2 regions of the Geobacillus zalihae genome follow, and region 1 is predicted to be linked to the other one. Evidence: riboswitches for the same ligand, from Rfam matches in the RefSeq annotation. Region 1 holds a riboswitch; the other holds the start of a gene.
The links. Region 1 has a riboswitch for cobalamin ahead of QWV57_RS04360 (ribonucleoside-diphosphate reductase subunit alpha). Riboswitches for the same ligand answer to the same signal wherever they lie in the genome.
Positions count from the first base shown of each region.

Region 2: linked by a shared signal. The riboswitch ahead of metE (5-methyltetrahydropteroyltriglutamate--homocysteine S-methyltransferase) and the one ahead of QWV57_RS04360 (ribonucleoside-diphosphate reductase subunit alpha) in region 1 are both predicted to bind cobalamin.

Region 1 is NZ_CP129217.1:832,272-840,247, forward strand. It holds gene QWV57_RS04335 (heavy metal translocating P-type ATPase) at 1-1,707, shown strand, start outside; gene copZ (copper chaperone CopZ) at 1,729-1,932, shown strand; partial or broken gene QWV57_RS04345 (multicopper oxidase domain-containing protein) at 1,974-2,126, opposite strand; gene QWV57_RS04350 (C39 family peptidase) at 2,156-3,046, opposite strand; gene asnB (asparagine synthase (glutamine-hydrolyzing)) at 3,494-5,401, shown strand; cobalamin riboswitch at 5,602-5,797, shown strand; gene QWV57_RS04360 (ribonucleoside-diphosphate reductase subunit alpha) at 5,853-7,976, shown strand, end outside.
Region 2 is NZ_CP129217.1:199,432-207,407, forward strand. It holds gene QWV57_RS01090 (iron-containing alcohol dehydrogenase) at 1-458, shown strand, start outside; gene QWV57_RS01095 (DoxX family protein) at 509-910, opposite strand; gene QWV57_RS01100 (DsbA family oxidoreductase) at 1,050-1,754, shown strand; gene QWV57_RS01105 (NAD(P)/FAD-dependent oxidoreductase) at 1,990-3,039, shown strand; gene QWV57_RS01110 (DinB family protein) at 3,143-3,607, opposite strand; gene QWV57_RS01115 (acyl-CoA thioesterase) at 3,863-4,303, opposite strand; gene metE (5-methyltetrahydropteroyltriglutamate--homocysteine S-methyltransferase) at 4,294-6,570, opposite strand; cobalamin riboswitch at 6,710-6,899, opposite strand; partial or broken gene QWV57_RS17980 (helix-turn-helix domain-containing protein) at 7,480-7,557, shown strand; gene QWV57_RS01125 (helix-turn-helix domain-containing protein) at 7,540-7,976, shown strand, end outside.

The sequences.
Region 1 (7,976 bases):
GTAGCGCTTGGAACATCGGCCGCGTACGTTTACAGCTTGTATGAAGCGTTGCGAACGCTTGGGAATCCTCAATATATGCCAAGGTTGTATTTTGAAACAAGCGCCGTCTTGATTACGCTTGTGCTTGTCGGAAAATACGTTGAGGCTCTTGCGAAAGGGCGAACAACCGAAGCGATCTCGAAGCTAGTCAGCCTGCAGGCAAAGGAAGCTACTGTCATCCGTAATGGGGAAGAAATGAAAGTTCCGCTCGAGGAAGTGGTGATCGGCGATACGATCCTTGTCAAGCCAGGAGAAAAAATCCCGGTGGACGGTACAGTCATCTCCGGCGCCTCTTCCGTAGACGAATCGATGATTACCGGTGAATCGATTCCGGTTGATAAGAAGGAAGGCGACTATGTGATCGGAGCGACCATGAATACAAATGGGGTGCTGACCATTCGAGCAGAAAAAGTAGGAAAAGATACAGCACTTGCCAATATCATTAAAATCGTCGAAGAGGCACAAGGTTCGAAAGCTCCGATTCAGCGGATGGCGGATGTCATTTCGGGTATTTTCGTACCAATTGTTGTCGGAATTGCGGTTGTTGCATTTATGATCTGGTACTTCTTTGCTGCGCCGGGTGATTTGGCGAAAGCGCTTGAGGCGGCCATCGCCGTTCTTGTCATCGCGTGCCCTTGTGCGCTCGGTTTGGCCACACCGACATCGATTATGGTCGGCACCGGCAAAGGGGCAGAACAGGGAATTCTCTTTAAAGGAGGTGAGTACCTAGAGAGAACGCATCAAATCAATGCCGTATTACTCGATAAAACAGGAACCGTGACAAAAGGAAAACCGGAAGTCACCGATGTGCTGGCCTTCCGCGAGGACATGCTCGATTATGCGGTTTCCGCCGAGAGCGCTTCGGAGCATCCGCTGGCTCATGCGATTGTTGAATACGGGAAGAAACAAGCGATTTCGCTGAAGCCATTGGAGCACTTCTCCGCCATTACCGGCCACGGAATTGAAGCTGTCATTGACGGAAAAAGCATCCTTATTGGGACGCGAAAATTGATGAAGGAACGCTCTGTAGCGATTTCTGTGCATGAAGATAAAATGGTAGAGCTTGAAAAACAAGGGAAAACAGTGATGCTCGTTGCCATCGATGGACAGCTTGCCGGCATCATTGCGGTCGCGGATACGGTGAAAGAAAGCTCGAAAGAAGCGATTCAAACATTAAAACAAATGGGCATCGATGTCTATATGGCAACAGGGGACAATCAACGGACAGCGGAAGCGATCGCCAATGAAGTCGGCATTGAGCATGTGTACGCCGAGGTGCTCCCGGAAAACAAAGCGAACATCGTCGAGGAATTGCAAAAGCAAGGAAAACGTGTGGCGATGGTCGGCGATGGGATTAACGACGCTCCAGCTCTTGCGAAAGCGGATATTGGGATGGCGATTGGCACGGGAGCTGATGTCGCCATCGAGACCGCGGACGTGACCTTGGTCGGCGGCGATTTGCGCCATATCCCGAAAGCCATTGAGTTGAGCCGCCAAACGATGAAAAACATTCGGCAAAATCTGTTCTGGGCGTTGTTTTATAATACGATCGGCATTCCGGTCGCCGCATTCGGATTATTAGAACCATGGATCGCGGGGGCAGCGATGGCGTTCAGCTCGGTGTCGGTTGTTACCAATGCGCTTCGTTTGAAACGCGTGAAACTATAAACATTTAAGGAGGAATGGATGATGACGATTACATTACAAGTACAAGGAATGACATGCGGACATTGCAAAGCGGCGGTGACCAATGCCCTTCAAGCGTTGGATGGCGTCAGCCGTGTAGAGGTGCATTTGCAAGAAGGTACGGTTGATGTGGAGTATGATGAAACAAAGGTCAGCGTAGAAAAACTGAAAGAAGCGATTGAAGAGCAAGGATATGATGTGAAATAACATACGGAAGGTGCCCCGAAGTGATGACGGGGCACTTTTCATTCATCGAATACAAGCGTGTAATCTCGATCGACTTTTTCTTCATTTTTCGGTTCTACGATTAATGTTCCGTACAGTCCTTTGTCCACTTGCTCGGCGCTTTTTTGATGGGAATGATACCAATACGTTCCCGGCACGGTTGCGGTAAATTCAAAAAAGGCAAGCGATTCGGATTCACCGATGTCTAACGGTGGTAGGTAATCGCCTGCCGTCCCATTTGAACCCAAGCGTCGATAAAGTCTTGTTTCGGCGCTTTTTGGTTTTTGACAGCGGTCAATGGATCATTGAAATAAATATACTGCTCATCGTATCCCGTAATGAGCACCGCGTGTTCCCGGTACGTGATTTTGATCGGGCCTTGCGGGGTTTGCCATTCCCGAAAGGCAGAGGGAGGAAGAGGACGAAAGGTGGTGTTGGTGATCACCCAAACCGGTGTGCCTTTGGCCAAGTATGTATAGATGTTCTCAAACGATTGCCCTGTTAAGTCGACGATTTGGTTCGGCAAGTACCGCTCAGCCAACTGCTTGATCGGCTTATGGTACACGCCGTATCCAGGCTTCGATAACGTATACATATCGCCGACAAACCCTTCATTTGGGTGTCCGTAAAACACTTGGCCATTCCGCACTTGATAGGGAGTAGGGTTTTTCTTGATTTGTTTCGCCAACGTCATCTTATCGACGCGAATGCCCGCATGATTCAAGAGCATGGCCAAGCTGGTTACTTCGCATCCCCTCGGCAGTTCCGGAAGCTGAGACAAAAGGGGAGCGTCAATCAGGACGGATGTCTTTAGCGATTGTTTCTTTGAAGCGGCAGCTGATCGATTCGCCTCCTTTGCTTGATTGCTCGGGGACGGGTCGGTTTCTCTGCTGTTTCTGTTCTGTATGAAGGCTTTGATGGCATCGCCTATCTGGGCCGAGCTTGCATAATAGGATAATGAGGCGGCCAATAGCAAGAAACACGAAATATACAATCCGAGCGACCGTTGATTCATCCTCCCGTTCAGAGGGCTTCTCAAGAGAACAAAACAAAGGGAAACGATGAGAAAAGTCAAAAAAAGGATAAACGCTAACAAGCCATTCTCAACTCCTTTGTAATACGTGTGTGTTTTTATCGTAACAGATCGATGTGCAAAAATGGTGAAATTCACACTTTCTCCATACTTTATCGTTAATATTATGAGGAACTGAAAATCTTGCAAGCAGTGTTCCTGAAAAAATGGAAACAGATTGTTTTTGAAACTTGACGTTGTGTACGATAGAATGAAAGTATGGTTCATCACCAAAAGATGTACTTGACTTTTAAAGACAAACATGATAGCAATGTTGCTCAAAGAGATGTGTGGTATAAAAAGGAAAAATGCTGTTTTGATTTTCTCTATCATAATCGTCTTTCTTTGTCAAGTACACTTTGTGGTGAAGAGCCGAAAGTATCTTTGTATCCATAATTTTAGTTTTAAACAAAAAGGTTTTTCGTTTAGTTTTTGGATTCTTCTTAGCAAAGTGGAGGGACAATCATCGCCATGTGCGGTTTTATTGGCTGTATTCATGATCGCCCGAGAGCGATTGAGCAAACATGGAAAACAACGTTGATGGAGATGAACCGCCTGATTACCCATCGCGGCCCCGACGATGAGGGGTATTTTTTTGATGAATACGTGAGTTTTGGCTTTCGGCGGCTGAGCATCATCGATCTGGAGGCGGGGCATCAGCCGCTGTCTTATGAAAACGATCGATATTGGATCATTTTTAACGGGGAAATTTACAACTATCTTGAATTGCGGGAGGAGCTGGCGGCGAAAGGATATTCGTTTGCGACGCATTCGGATACTGAGGTGATTGTCGCCCTTTACAGCGCCGAAAAAGAAAAAGCGGTCGAAAAACTGCGCGGGATGTTTGCGTTTGTCATTTGGGACAAGCAAGAGAAAACGGTGTTTGCGGCGCGCGATCCGTTCGGCATTAAGCCGTTTTTTTATGCGGAGCAAGGAGACCGCACGTTTTTCGCTTCGGAAAAGAAAAGCATCTTGCTCGCTCTGGGACAGGAGTCGCTAAACGGCGATTCCCTGCAGCATTATTTAACATTCCAATATGTCCCTGAGCCGCTGACGATGTCGGCCGGCATTTACAAGCTGGAGCCGGGGCATTATCTCAAGAAACAAGTCGGAAAACCGCTCACGATTCATCGTTATTGGAAGGCATCCTTCGACCCCATTCGCCAATCGGAAGAGGAGCTTGTCAAGCAAATCCGCGATGCGCTGTTTGATTCGGTCAGCGTCCATATGCGCAGCGATGTGCCGGTCGGTGCGTTTTTGTCGGGAGGCATTGATTCATCGTTCATCGTCGCCATCGCGAAACAATTCCATCCGCACCTGAAGACCTTTTCCGTCGGATTTGAGCGGGAAGGGTTCAGCGAAATTGATGTCGCAAAAGAAACCGCAGAGAAGCTTGGGGTAGACAACATTAGCTATGTCATCTCACCGCAGGAGTATATGGAAGAGCTACCGAAAATTATGTGGCATATGGACGATCCGCTTGCCGATCCTGCGGCGGTGCCGCTTTATTTTGTCGCTCGTGAGGCGAGAAAGCATGTCACGGTTGTGCTTTCTGGCGAAGGGGCGGACGAGCTGTTCGGCGGTTACAACATTTACCGCGAACCAGAGTCGCTGCGGCTGTTTGTGCGTATGCCAAACATCGTAAAAGCGGTGTTGCGGATGATCGCGAAGCTGCTTCCGGACGGGATGAAAGGAAAAAGCTTTTTGGAGCGCGGCACGACGCCGCTTGAAGAGCGGTATGTCGGCAATGCCAAAATCTATAGCGAAAAGGAAAAAGCGGCGCTGCTCAAAACGTACCGAGGAGGGTGCGAATATACGGCGGTGACGGCTCCGTTTTACCGCGAAACGCTTCATGACCCGCCCGTCAACCGGATGCAGTATATTGATCTTCATACATGGCTAAGGGGCGATATTTTAGTCAAAGCGGACAAAATGACGATGGCCCATTCGCTTGAGCTGCGCGTTCCCTTTTTAGACAAAAAGGTATTTGAGGTTGCTAGGCAAATCGCCCCTGATATGAAGATAGCCAACGGTACGACGAAATATATTTTACGTAAAGCCGCCGAAGGCATCGTGCCGGATCATGTGTTAAACCGGAAAAAATTAGGGTTCCCCGTGCCGATTCGCCACTGGCTGAAAAACGAAATGTATGACTGGGCGAGACAGCTCATCCACGAAAGCGAAACCGATCATCTGTTCCATAAGGATGTGCTCCATCGGCTGCTGGATGAACATGCCCGCCACAAGGCGGACCACAGCCGCAAGCTGTGGACGGTGTTGGCGTTTATGGTTTGGCATCAAGTGTATGTGGAAAAGAAGTACGATTTTGCTTCATCCGCACAAAGCGAGGAGCGGCCAGCGTCTGTTTTGGAGGCGTAGCAGGGAAACGACAGGGCGTTCTAAGGGCGACACCTAGAACGCCTTTTTCGATGGTGCGGACAGTTTCCTTGCCTTTGGCGAAGCGAAAGAGAAAATTTGCTTTCTCCCGCTCTTGCAATTTTCCCGGTTTTGGTATATGCTTGTTCCATCAGGATGCTAAATACTATATATTGGTTTTGAAGTCTTGTTGTACAACTACATATCGTTCTGCCAAGCAATGGTGTCCATCAGGACTTAATAGGGAATCCGGTGTGAATCCGGAACTGCCCCCGCAACTGTATGTGCGGACGAAATGGGATGGCCACTGGCGGCAAGAGCCGTTCGGCGCGCCGCTGGGAAGGCCCCAAAGTAGGACGATGCACGAGTCAGGAGACCTGCCTTGCTTGGAACGTTTCATGTTCTTCGGGGTGTGAGAAGATGAAACGATAGGGGAAAAGAAAAAGGGTTTCGTATGCCTTTTTTCCGTCTGTCGTTTCATCCGCTCGCCTGCCCGAGCGGATTTTTTATTGAAGGAGTGGGGAAACGAATGACCGTATTGACGAAAACGATCATCCTCGATGACCAAGGGAAGCCGGTTTCGTTTTCACGTGAAGAGTTTGCGTCGCTGATTGGGCAAGCCGCCGCTGGATTCGGCCGTCTGTCGCTTGATGAATACGTCGAGCGTGTTTGGCAGCTTCTTAGCCGAAAGGAGTCCGTCACGGTAGAACAGCTGCACCAAACGGCTATTTTGGAAGGACTTTCTTACATTGATGAAGAGGAGCCGGACTGGACGTTTGTGTGCGCCCGGCTGTATTTGCGGCAATTGTACCGTGAAGCGGCGCGGCAGCGCGGGTACGATGAACGCGAGCGGTATGGCGATTTCTACTCGCTGCTTGTTGCGCTGACGGAACAAGGGGTGTACAGTCCGTTCTTGCTTGAACGTTATACGAAAGAAGAAGTCGACGCCATCGGTGCGTTTCTTGATCCGGAGAAGGACAAGCTGTTTACGTACATTGGGCTGCGCACGCTCGCGGACCGGTATTTGGCGCGCGATTATGAGCGGCGGTTGTATGAATTGCCGCAGGAGCGGTTTTTGGTCATTGCCATGACGCTCATGGCGAATGAACCGCAAAAGCAGCGGCTTGCGCTCGTGAAGGAAGCGTATTGGGCGTTAAGCAACTTATACATGACCGTGGCGACGCCGACGCTTGCCAACGCTGGGAAGTCGTACGGCCAGCTCTCAAGCTGCTTTGTCGATACGGTCGATGACAGCTTGCAAGGAATTTATGACAGCAACACCGACATCGCCAACTTGTCGAAATCGGGCGGCGGCATCGGCGTCTATTTAGGCAAAATCCGTTCGCGCGGCAGCGACATCAAAGGGTTCAAAGGGGTTTCCTCCGGCGTCATCCCGTGGATGAAGCAGTTGAACAATACAGCGGTGAGCGTCGATCAGCTGGGGCAGCGCAAAGGGGCCATTTCCGTCTATTTGGATGTATGGCATAAAGACATTTTTGCGTTTCTCGATGCGCGGCTCAACAACGGCGACGAACGGCTGCGGACGCATGATTTGTTCACCGGCGTGTGCATTCCGGACTTGTTCATGGAGCAAGTCGAACAGCGCGGCGACTGGTACTTGTTTGATCCGCATGAAGTGCGGAAGGTGATGGGGTTTAGCTTGGAAGATTTTTATGATGAGGAAAAAGGGCGCGGGAGTTTCCGCGAGAAATATTGGCGATGCGTCAACGAACCAAGGCTGTCGAAAGAAAAAGTGCCGGCGATCGACGTGATGAAAAGCATTATGCGCAGCCAGCTCGAGTCGGGGACGCCGTTTATGTTTTACCGCGATGAAGTGAACCGGCAAAACCCGAACCGCCATCTCGGGATGATCTACTGCAGCAACCTTTGCACGGAAATCGCGCAAAACCAAAGCCCGACAGTGACGAAGCGGCAATATGTGAAAGACGGGACGATCATCATTGAGAAAATCCCAGGCGATTTTGTCGTCTGCAACTTATCGTCGATCAACTTGGCGCGGGCGGTGACCGACGGCGTTTTGGCGCGGCTGATCCCGATTCAAATGCGGATGCTCGATAATGTCATTGATTTAAACAATATCCCTGTGCTGCAAGCCGGCCTGACGAACGAAAAATACCGCGCTGTCGGGCTTGGAACCTTTGGCTGGCATCATTTGTTGGCGTTAAAAGGCATTCGCTGGGAGTCGGACGAAGCGGTCCGCTATGCCGACGAGCTGTATGAAACGATCGCGTATTTGGCGATTCAAGCGAGCATGGAGCTCGCCAAAGAGAAAGGGAGCTACCCGGCGTTTCCAGGATCGGATTGGCAGACAGGCGCTTATTTTGAGCGGCGCGGCTACGAAAGCCACGGTGAATTGGATTGGGATCGGCTGAAGCAAGACGTGGCCCGCTATGGGATGCGAAACGGCTATGTGATGGCGGTGGCGCCGAACGCCTCGACGTCGATCATCGCCGGCAGTACAGCGAGCATTGACCCGATTTTCTTAAAAGTGTACGCCGAGGAAAAGAAAGATTATAAGATTCCCGTTACGGTGCCGGATTTAAACGAACAGACGACA
Region 2 (7,976 bases), 630 kb from region 1:
TGGAGATGCTGCAGGCGAGCCTGCTCGGCATCACCGCGTTCAGCTTTGCCTTAAACGCTATTCCGGTGCACAATTTCGCCCATGCGTACGGAGCGATGTTCCGCATTCCCCACGGATTGGCGAACGCTGTCTTTCTGCCGGTCGTGATGGAAGCGATTCCGGAGTTGTATTTGCCGAAAGCGAAGCTGCTCGCTCAAGCGCTTGGCATTCACGATCACGGCCAAGGAGACGATGTGCTGTTGGCGAAGTCCATTGAACGAATCCGCCAGCTGCGCGACGACATTGGCTTGCCAAGGGATTTTGCTGACTACCCGATCACGGCGGAGCAATTTGCCGCCACCATCCCGGCGGTTGCCTCCGATCCGGCCGCAGTCAGCTTCCCGATGCCGCCGGAATTGATTCAAGCCATCGGTGAGCGCGTCGTCAAGCTGACAGTGGAAAAAGGACAAGGCAAGTAGAAACAGGTGTCCCGTTCGGTATGCGGGACACCTGTTTTCGTGCCGGCTGTTCAGCCCCGCGGCCGTCCGATGACCGCATCTAACGACCAAAGCCGGCTGCCGTTCAGCCACAAATATACGGACATTGCAAGCAAGGCGAGGTTGAATTCATAGCCCGTTTCCCGTCCGTTGCCAAGCAAACCGGCGTCGGCTTTGGCGGTGGCGATGGCTCCGGCCATGATAATGACAAACACCGCCGCAATCGGCCGTGTGCCAAGGCCAAGCATCATCGCCCAGCCGCCGGCAAGCTCCACCATCGTCACGATGTAGGCGAGCCAGCCGGGAAGGCCCATAGCAACAAACGAATCCGTTGCCGCCTCAAGCCCCCGTTGCCATTTCACCCACCCATGGGCGAAAAAGATGAATCCGGTGACAATCCGCAATAGAAAAGCGCCTAGTTCGTGAGAATGCATCGGTTTTTGTCCTCCTTGTCCCAACAGCATGGTAGTACAATGTATGCGGGCGGGTCCGCCCCCATGCCTTTCATTCGCCATTTGACCAGCGATGGGCTACAATGGAGGGGAAGCGCGTCAAAAGTAGAGGAGGATGGCCATGAAAATTGAAGTATGGTCCGATTTTGTCTGCCCGTTTTGCTATATCGGCAAACGTCGCTTGGAACAGGCGCTTGAGCCATTTCCGCACCGGGAAAACGTTGAAATCGTATTCCGCAGCTTTGAACTCGATCCAAACGCACCAAACGAGACCCCGTTGACGATTCACGAAATCATCGCCAACAAATACGGCATTTCGCTTGAAGAAGCGAAGCGGGCGAACGCCGATATCGGCCGGCAGGCGGAGGCGGTCGGCTTGACGTTCCGCTTTGAGACGATGAAGCCGACGAACACGTTTGACGCCCACCGGTTGGCGCAATACGCCAAGGAAAAAGGGAAGCTGAACGACATGGTGGAACGGCTGTTTTATGCGTATTTCACGGAGTCGAAGCGAATCAGCGACCGCAATGTGCTGCTTGCGATCGCCGAAGCGGCCGGGCTTGAGCGGACGGAAGCGGAAGAAGTGTTGGCCAGCGGCCGCTACACACAAGAGGTGCGCCGCGATGAGGAAGAAGCGGCGGCGTTGGGCATCCGCGGTGTGCCGTTTTTTGTTTTCAACGGGAAGTATGCGATTTCCGGCGCCCAGCCGGTTGACGTGTTCCGGCGGGCGCTGGAGAAGGTATGGGAGGAAGAACAATCGCGGCCGCTGCAGCTTCTCGGTGAAGAGGGGCGGGCGTGTGGAGACGATGATTGCCGATTCAATTGAATCGATATGGAATGGTTGGGTAGAGGCGGTCTCAAAAGATCGTCTCTCTTTGAGAGATTCAATAGATAGATCGTGTCGCCGCAGTGATTTGTTCCTGCCTTCTTGCAAGAAAGAAAGGGTGTCCCGTTGCGTTGGGGACACCCTCTTTGATGATGAAGTTGTCATCCGATTAGGAAGTATGGTACATTTAATGATAATGAAAATCGTTTTTAAATCAGATGCGGAGGGAACAGTGATGGCCGATTTGTACGATGTCACCATTATCGGCGGCGGACCAGCGGGATTGTATGCATCGTTTTACAGCGGGCTGCGTCAAATGAAGACGAAGTTGATCGAGTACCAGCCGCAGTTGGGCGGCAAGTTGCATGTCTACCCGGAAAAGTTTATTTGGGATGTCGGAGGGCATGCGCCCATTACAGGAGAACAATTGATGAACCAATTGATCAAGCAGGCGCTGTTATTTGACCCAACAATCGTTTTGAATGAAAAAGTCACGGCCATCCTACGCCAACCGGACGGCACATTTTTGCTGCAAACCGCTTCAGGAGCGCAACATTGGTCCAAAACGGTCATTGTAGCAGTCGGAAGCGGCATCATCAAACCGAAAAAGCTGGACATCGAAGGGGCGGAAACATTTGAGGTGACGAATTTGCATTATACCGTCAAATCGCTCCAGCGATTTAAAGGGAAAACCGTGATCATTTCCGGCGGCGGCAATTCGGCGGTCGATTGGGCAAACGAGCTCGTGCCGATCGCCAAAACCGTTTATGTCACCTACCGAAACGAAGAGTTCAAAGGCCATGAAGCGCAAGTTTCACAGCTGCTTCACAGCGGGGCGGTTTGTTATTTTCATACATCGATTACGAAACTGATTGCTGATGCCCGCCATCATGCCATTGAGCAGGTCGAGCTGACCAACCATGCGACCGGTGAGGTCGTCCATCTGCCCGTGGATGAGGTGATCGTCAGCCATGGTTATGAAATTGACACTTCGCTTCTGAAAAACAGCCCTTTGCATATCGAAATGGTGGATGACTACTATATCGCGGGCAATGCGAACAGCGAGACTTCGGTGCCGGGGCTGTATGCGGCGGGCGACATTTTAAAGTATGACGGCAAACTTCATCTGATCGCCGGAGCTTTCCAAGACGCCGCCAATGCAGTCAACAGTGCCAAGCGGTTCATTGATCCATCAGCGGAACGATTTGCCATGGTCTCCTCTCATAACGAGCGGTTTCAAGAGAAAAATCAAGCGATCATCGAGCAGTTGATCAAGGGGGTATAGGGAGCAGGGTGAAATACCTTGCAATGAATTTCTTTTTCAGGTTTGGCAGACAAAAATAAGAAAGGGGTGTCCCGTTTCTGTCTGGGATCCCCCTTCGTTAGTTTTAACCGCGTTTGACAAAAAGCGGTAAGTCCGTATGCCCCATGCCGCGGACGTAGACGAACAGCTGGCCTTTATGATGAATTTCGTGATCCATTGCCATTTGCAACAACTGCTTGGCTGGAATTTGAATGCCGAAAATCGATGTTAAATCGAGCGTCCGGTCGAAGTCGTCATCGCTCATCGATTCGATGAGCTGCCTCGTTTTTTCCGTATATGTTTCCGCCAGCTTGGCCAAATTCGTCTCCGGCTCCTCGATTTTTTGCCGGAACAGCGATGGATCGCCGTGTTTTGCCGTATTAGCGAAATTGTAGAAGCTGAACAGCATATGCGTCGCCAGCTGCTTCGCTGTCATCGAGGTCGGCGTCGGTTTGTAATCATAATGCGCTTCGTCGATTTTGTGGATCAGTTCCAGCGTGACACGGCGGTGCGAAAGGAAATATTGCACCCATTGTTGTGCGCGGGACATGGCCATTCCTCCCTTTGGTTATGGACTTCTATTTTCTATTTTACCATAAAGGCTCTTCACCAAAAGTTGTACTTGATTTTTTCTGAACATACCCTATTTACGCTTGTGAGGGAAAATCAACAAATCCGTGATTTTTGCACATCTTTGTGCAGGAAACCGTATTGCTTGTCAAGTACATGTTGTGGTGAAGAGCCAAAAAGAAAAACGATTTTGTCCTTGACAAAATCGTTTTTCAACAGTCTGGGGTATAAATATTTATACCTTATTGTTTTGCTGATACAGTTGTACGATTTGTTCCTCCTGTTCGCTAATGATGACTTTTGGAACAGGCGTCGGTTTTTTGTTTTGATCGATGGCGACCATCGTCAAAAAGCATGTAGTGGTCAAGTGATGTTCGCCTGTAAATAAATCTTCTGTTTCGACTTTGACGAATACCTTCATGGATGTGCGTCCAGTCGAGTAGACGAATGCTTCAAGTTTTAAAATATCGCCTACTTTCGCGGACGAAATGAAATCAACTTTGTCGATCGAAACGGTGACGACCGCTTTTCGTGCATGGCGCATGGCGGATATTGCTGCAATTTCATCAATATACGCTAAAACGGTGCCGCCAAAAATCGTGCCAAGATGGTTCGTATCAGAAGGCAAAACGAGCCGCATTTGAATCGTTTTTGATTGCTCGACGTTTACTTCCATGACGGTTTCCCTCCGCAAGCCAAAAGTCGCTCCCGGTATTCGCGCGCGGCTTCCACCATCGCTTTGAGTGCGGCAATTGCTTCCTTTTCTTTTCGCGTTTTTAATCCGCAATCGGGATTGACCCAAAATTGTTCTGGACGAAGGACGCGAAGCGCTCGCTCGATTTGTTCGCTTATTTCTTTTTTTGTCGGAATGCGTGGGCTGTGAATGTCATAAACCCCTAAGCCGATTTCTTTTTTGTACTCATATGTTTCAAATGCAGCAATAAGCTCACCATGGCTTCGCGATGATTCAATGGAAATGACGTCGGCATCAAGTTTATCGATGACATGCATCATCTGTTCAAACTGTGAATAGCACATATGGGTATGAATTTGCGTTTCCTCTTTCACTGATGAGGTAGCAAGACGAAACGCCATAACGGCATCTTCCCAATAGGATGCGTGTTTTTCCTTTTTCAATGGCAATCCTTCCCGCAATGCTGGTTCATCGACTTGAATGATGCGTATGCCTTTCGCTTCCAAGCGCAACACTTCTTCACGAATGGCCAAGGCGAGCTGTGTCAGCACATGTTTTCGTGGAATGTCGTCGCGAACGAACGACCAGTTTAACATGGTTACAGGGCCTGTCAGCATGCCTTTGACAGGTTTATGGGTCAGCGACTGGGCATATACCGTTTCTTCTACGGTCATCGGTTGTTGGTAGGACACATGGCTAAAAATAATGGGCGGGCGAACACAACGTGATCCATACGATTGTACCCAGCCGTTTGTCGTGCATGCCATGCCTTGCAGCTTTTCACCGAAAAATTCTACCATATCTGTGCGCTCAAATTCCCCATGGACAAGCACGTCGAGCTGCAGTTGCTCTTGAATGTCGATCCATTTTGCGATTTCTTTCTTTATAAAGGACTTATATTGATGATCGTTCCATTCCCCTTTTTTCCACTTCATCCGAGCTTGACGCACGTCGCTCGTCTGCGGGAAGCTGCCGATTGTCGTTGTCGGCAACAGCGGGAGTTGCAAATGTGATTGTTGTATCTTTCGTCGTTTGCTGTAAGGTGTTCGGCTTACCGGAACGGCTGTGATCTCGTTTATTTGTTCTTGTTGTTTGCGGAACTTGGCTAAATTACTGTTTGTTTGTTCGTCGTATTGGATTAGCTTGTCGATTGTTGTGTTTCCTTTCATATATTCTGTCAGCATACGTATTTCATCTAATTTTTCATCGGCAAATGATAAAGCCCCAGCGAGCTCCGGCGGCAGTGAATGTTCGTGTTTTGTCGTGACAGGGACGTGCAGTAAGCTGCAAGACGGTTGAATGATCAGTTGTTCAGCAACGTTTGCTAGATGGTGAAGGAGCGTCGCTTTTTGGGCAAGCGAACTTTTCCATACATTGCGGCCATCTACAATCCCAGCAACTAATATTTTATCTTTCGGAAATCCATAGGTGTTTATGTTTTTCATGTTTTCGCCATTATCATGTACAAAGTCAAGCCCAATGCCTGCGACAGGTAAAGCAACGATTTCACGATAATGCGACACGCTATCAAAATATGTTTGTAAAATAAGGTTTATATTTGGTACACCGCGATGAAAAACTTCATATACATCACGAAATGCATCGACGATGTCATCGTCTATATCTTGGACGAGAATCGGTTCATCGATTTGGACGAATGACACGCCCGCTTCGCTTAGTTGTTTGAATAATTCTACATAAACAGGAACTAATCGTGCGAGATGTTTGCGCCACTCGTGTCGATCGTATTGCTTAGAAAGCAAAAGAAACGTAATCGGTCCAAGCAACACAGGTTTTGTTTCTAAATCGAATGTTTCTTTTACAAGGTTGTATTCTTTCAATAGGCGATTCTCCACTAATCTTGGCTTTGTTTGTCCAATTTCAGGCACGATGTAATGGTAATTTGTATTAAACCATTTCGTCATTTCAAGCGCATGTTGCCCATTTGTCCCGCGTGCCATCGCAAAATATTGCTCAAGTGTATCGTCTATTTGTTGAAATTGCTCTGGAATATATCCAAACATGAATGCTGTATCTAATACGTGATCGTATAAAGAAAAATCTCCAATTGGAATGAGATCGATTCCTTTCTCCATCTGTTTACGAATCGAATCAAGTCGAATCGCTTCCATCATTTTGGTGCATTGTTCTTTGGTGATCTGCCCATTCCAAAACGATTCTAACGTCTTTTTCCATTCTCTTTTCTCCCCAATGCGTGGATACCCTACATTTGAACTGCGGATGAACATGTGGAAGCACCTCCAGTTATTTGATCCCAATCAAGCAAAAAACCCTCTTCCAACGGAAGGAGGGTATAACTAGCTTGTATTGAGATACGTGAAGTGCCTCAATATCATATGTCCTCACTCCTCCCTATGACGCGTAGGTCGAAAGTGCATACAACAGGCAGGTCTCCTGACTTAGCTTCATCGCTGTTTATCTCCTTCCCATTTCAAATGAAACAGTGGATTGTGATAAACAGCTCTGCATCACAGTGGCGCGACCGTGTTGGATTTTCACCAAACTTCCCTTTTAAGGTTCACCACATGTGTGAACCACCTGTTGCGTGAACTGATTATTTGGTTGTATAAAATTTAGAATAAAAGAATTTTTTGTTTTTTTCAACCGAAATGTTTTTGTGAAGGGGTTTTAAGAGGCATAACGGCATAGTAAGCAGGGATATTTTTTGAGTTAATATTAGTATTTTATGTAAAAATATGTTTTTTGTGAAAATGCAGGACTGACGTGTGATTTTCATCCCCGGGTGGAGGGCAAAGTGCGCTGCCCATGGAATTTTTCTGCGAAAACAAAACACCGTTTCTTGTACATTCTTTCAGAAAGCCTTTTCCCTCTTTTCTGAAGAGTGTGCTAAATTTTTTGTGAATTGTTTCGGAGGCTCTTCACCAAAAGTTGTACATGATTTTTTCTGAACATACCCCATTTACGCTTGTAAGGGAAAATCAACAAATCAGTGATTTTTTCAAATCTTTGTGCAGGAAGCTGTATTGCTTGTCAAGTACATGTTGTGGTGAGGAGCCGTTTCGGGCGGAAATTTCCATTTGTTTCAAAGATGGGGAGGAAATTTGATCAAGTTTCACGACTTTGTCATTGACATTCAAATGTATATGGATGGTGGGAAAGACGAGGAGGAGATCCAGATGGATAAGTCGATGAGACACGACATCGCACTGTTTCGGTACAGGATGATCGCTCCGTTGGTGAATGGGCACCTCGACCTGCCTTCCGTTTTGCCTATTCGATCGAGCTTGGCTCTGTTCCCATGTCTTGATCCGACAGCTACTCTTGGCAACACCGGACGCATCCCAGCGTCGACTCGGTTCGGCCTGCTCTTGCTTTGGTTCATTTCCTCTGTGGCAACGGAAAAAATCGCCCTTATTCATTACAGAAATCTTGTGCTCCTCTCCCCCTTAAAGGAGTGGGAGGAAGCGCAATATGGTATAATTTTCTTGACGATTGGAATGCGCCAAGCCTGTTCCGTCCGTCTCTATCCGACAAAAGAACAGGAACCGTATATCCGGAGCATCATAGGATGTTGCCGATTTGTGTACAATCATTTTCTCACTCGCTGGACAGAAGGCCGCCTTGAAGGCATATGTTTGTGTGCACGAATGGTCCACGTTGAAAGAATAGTTCC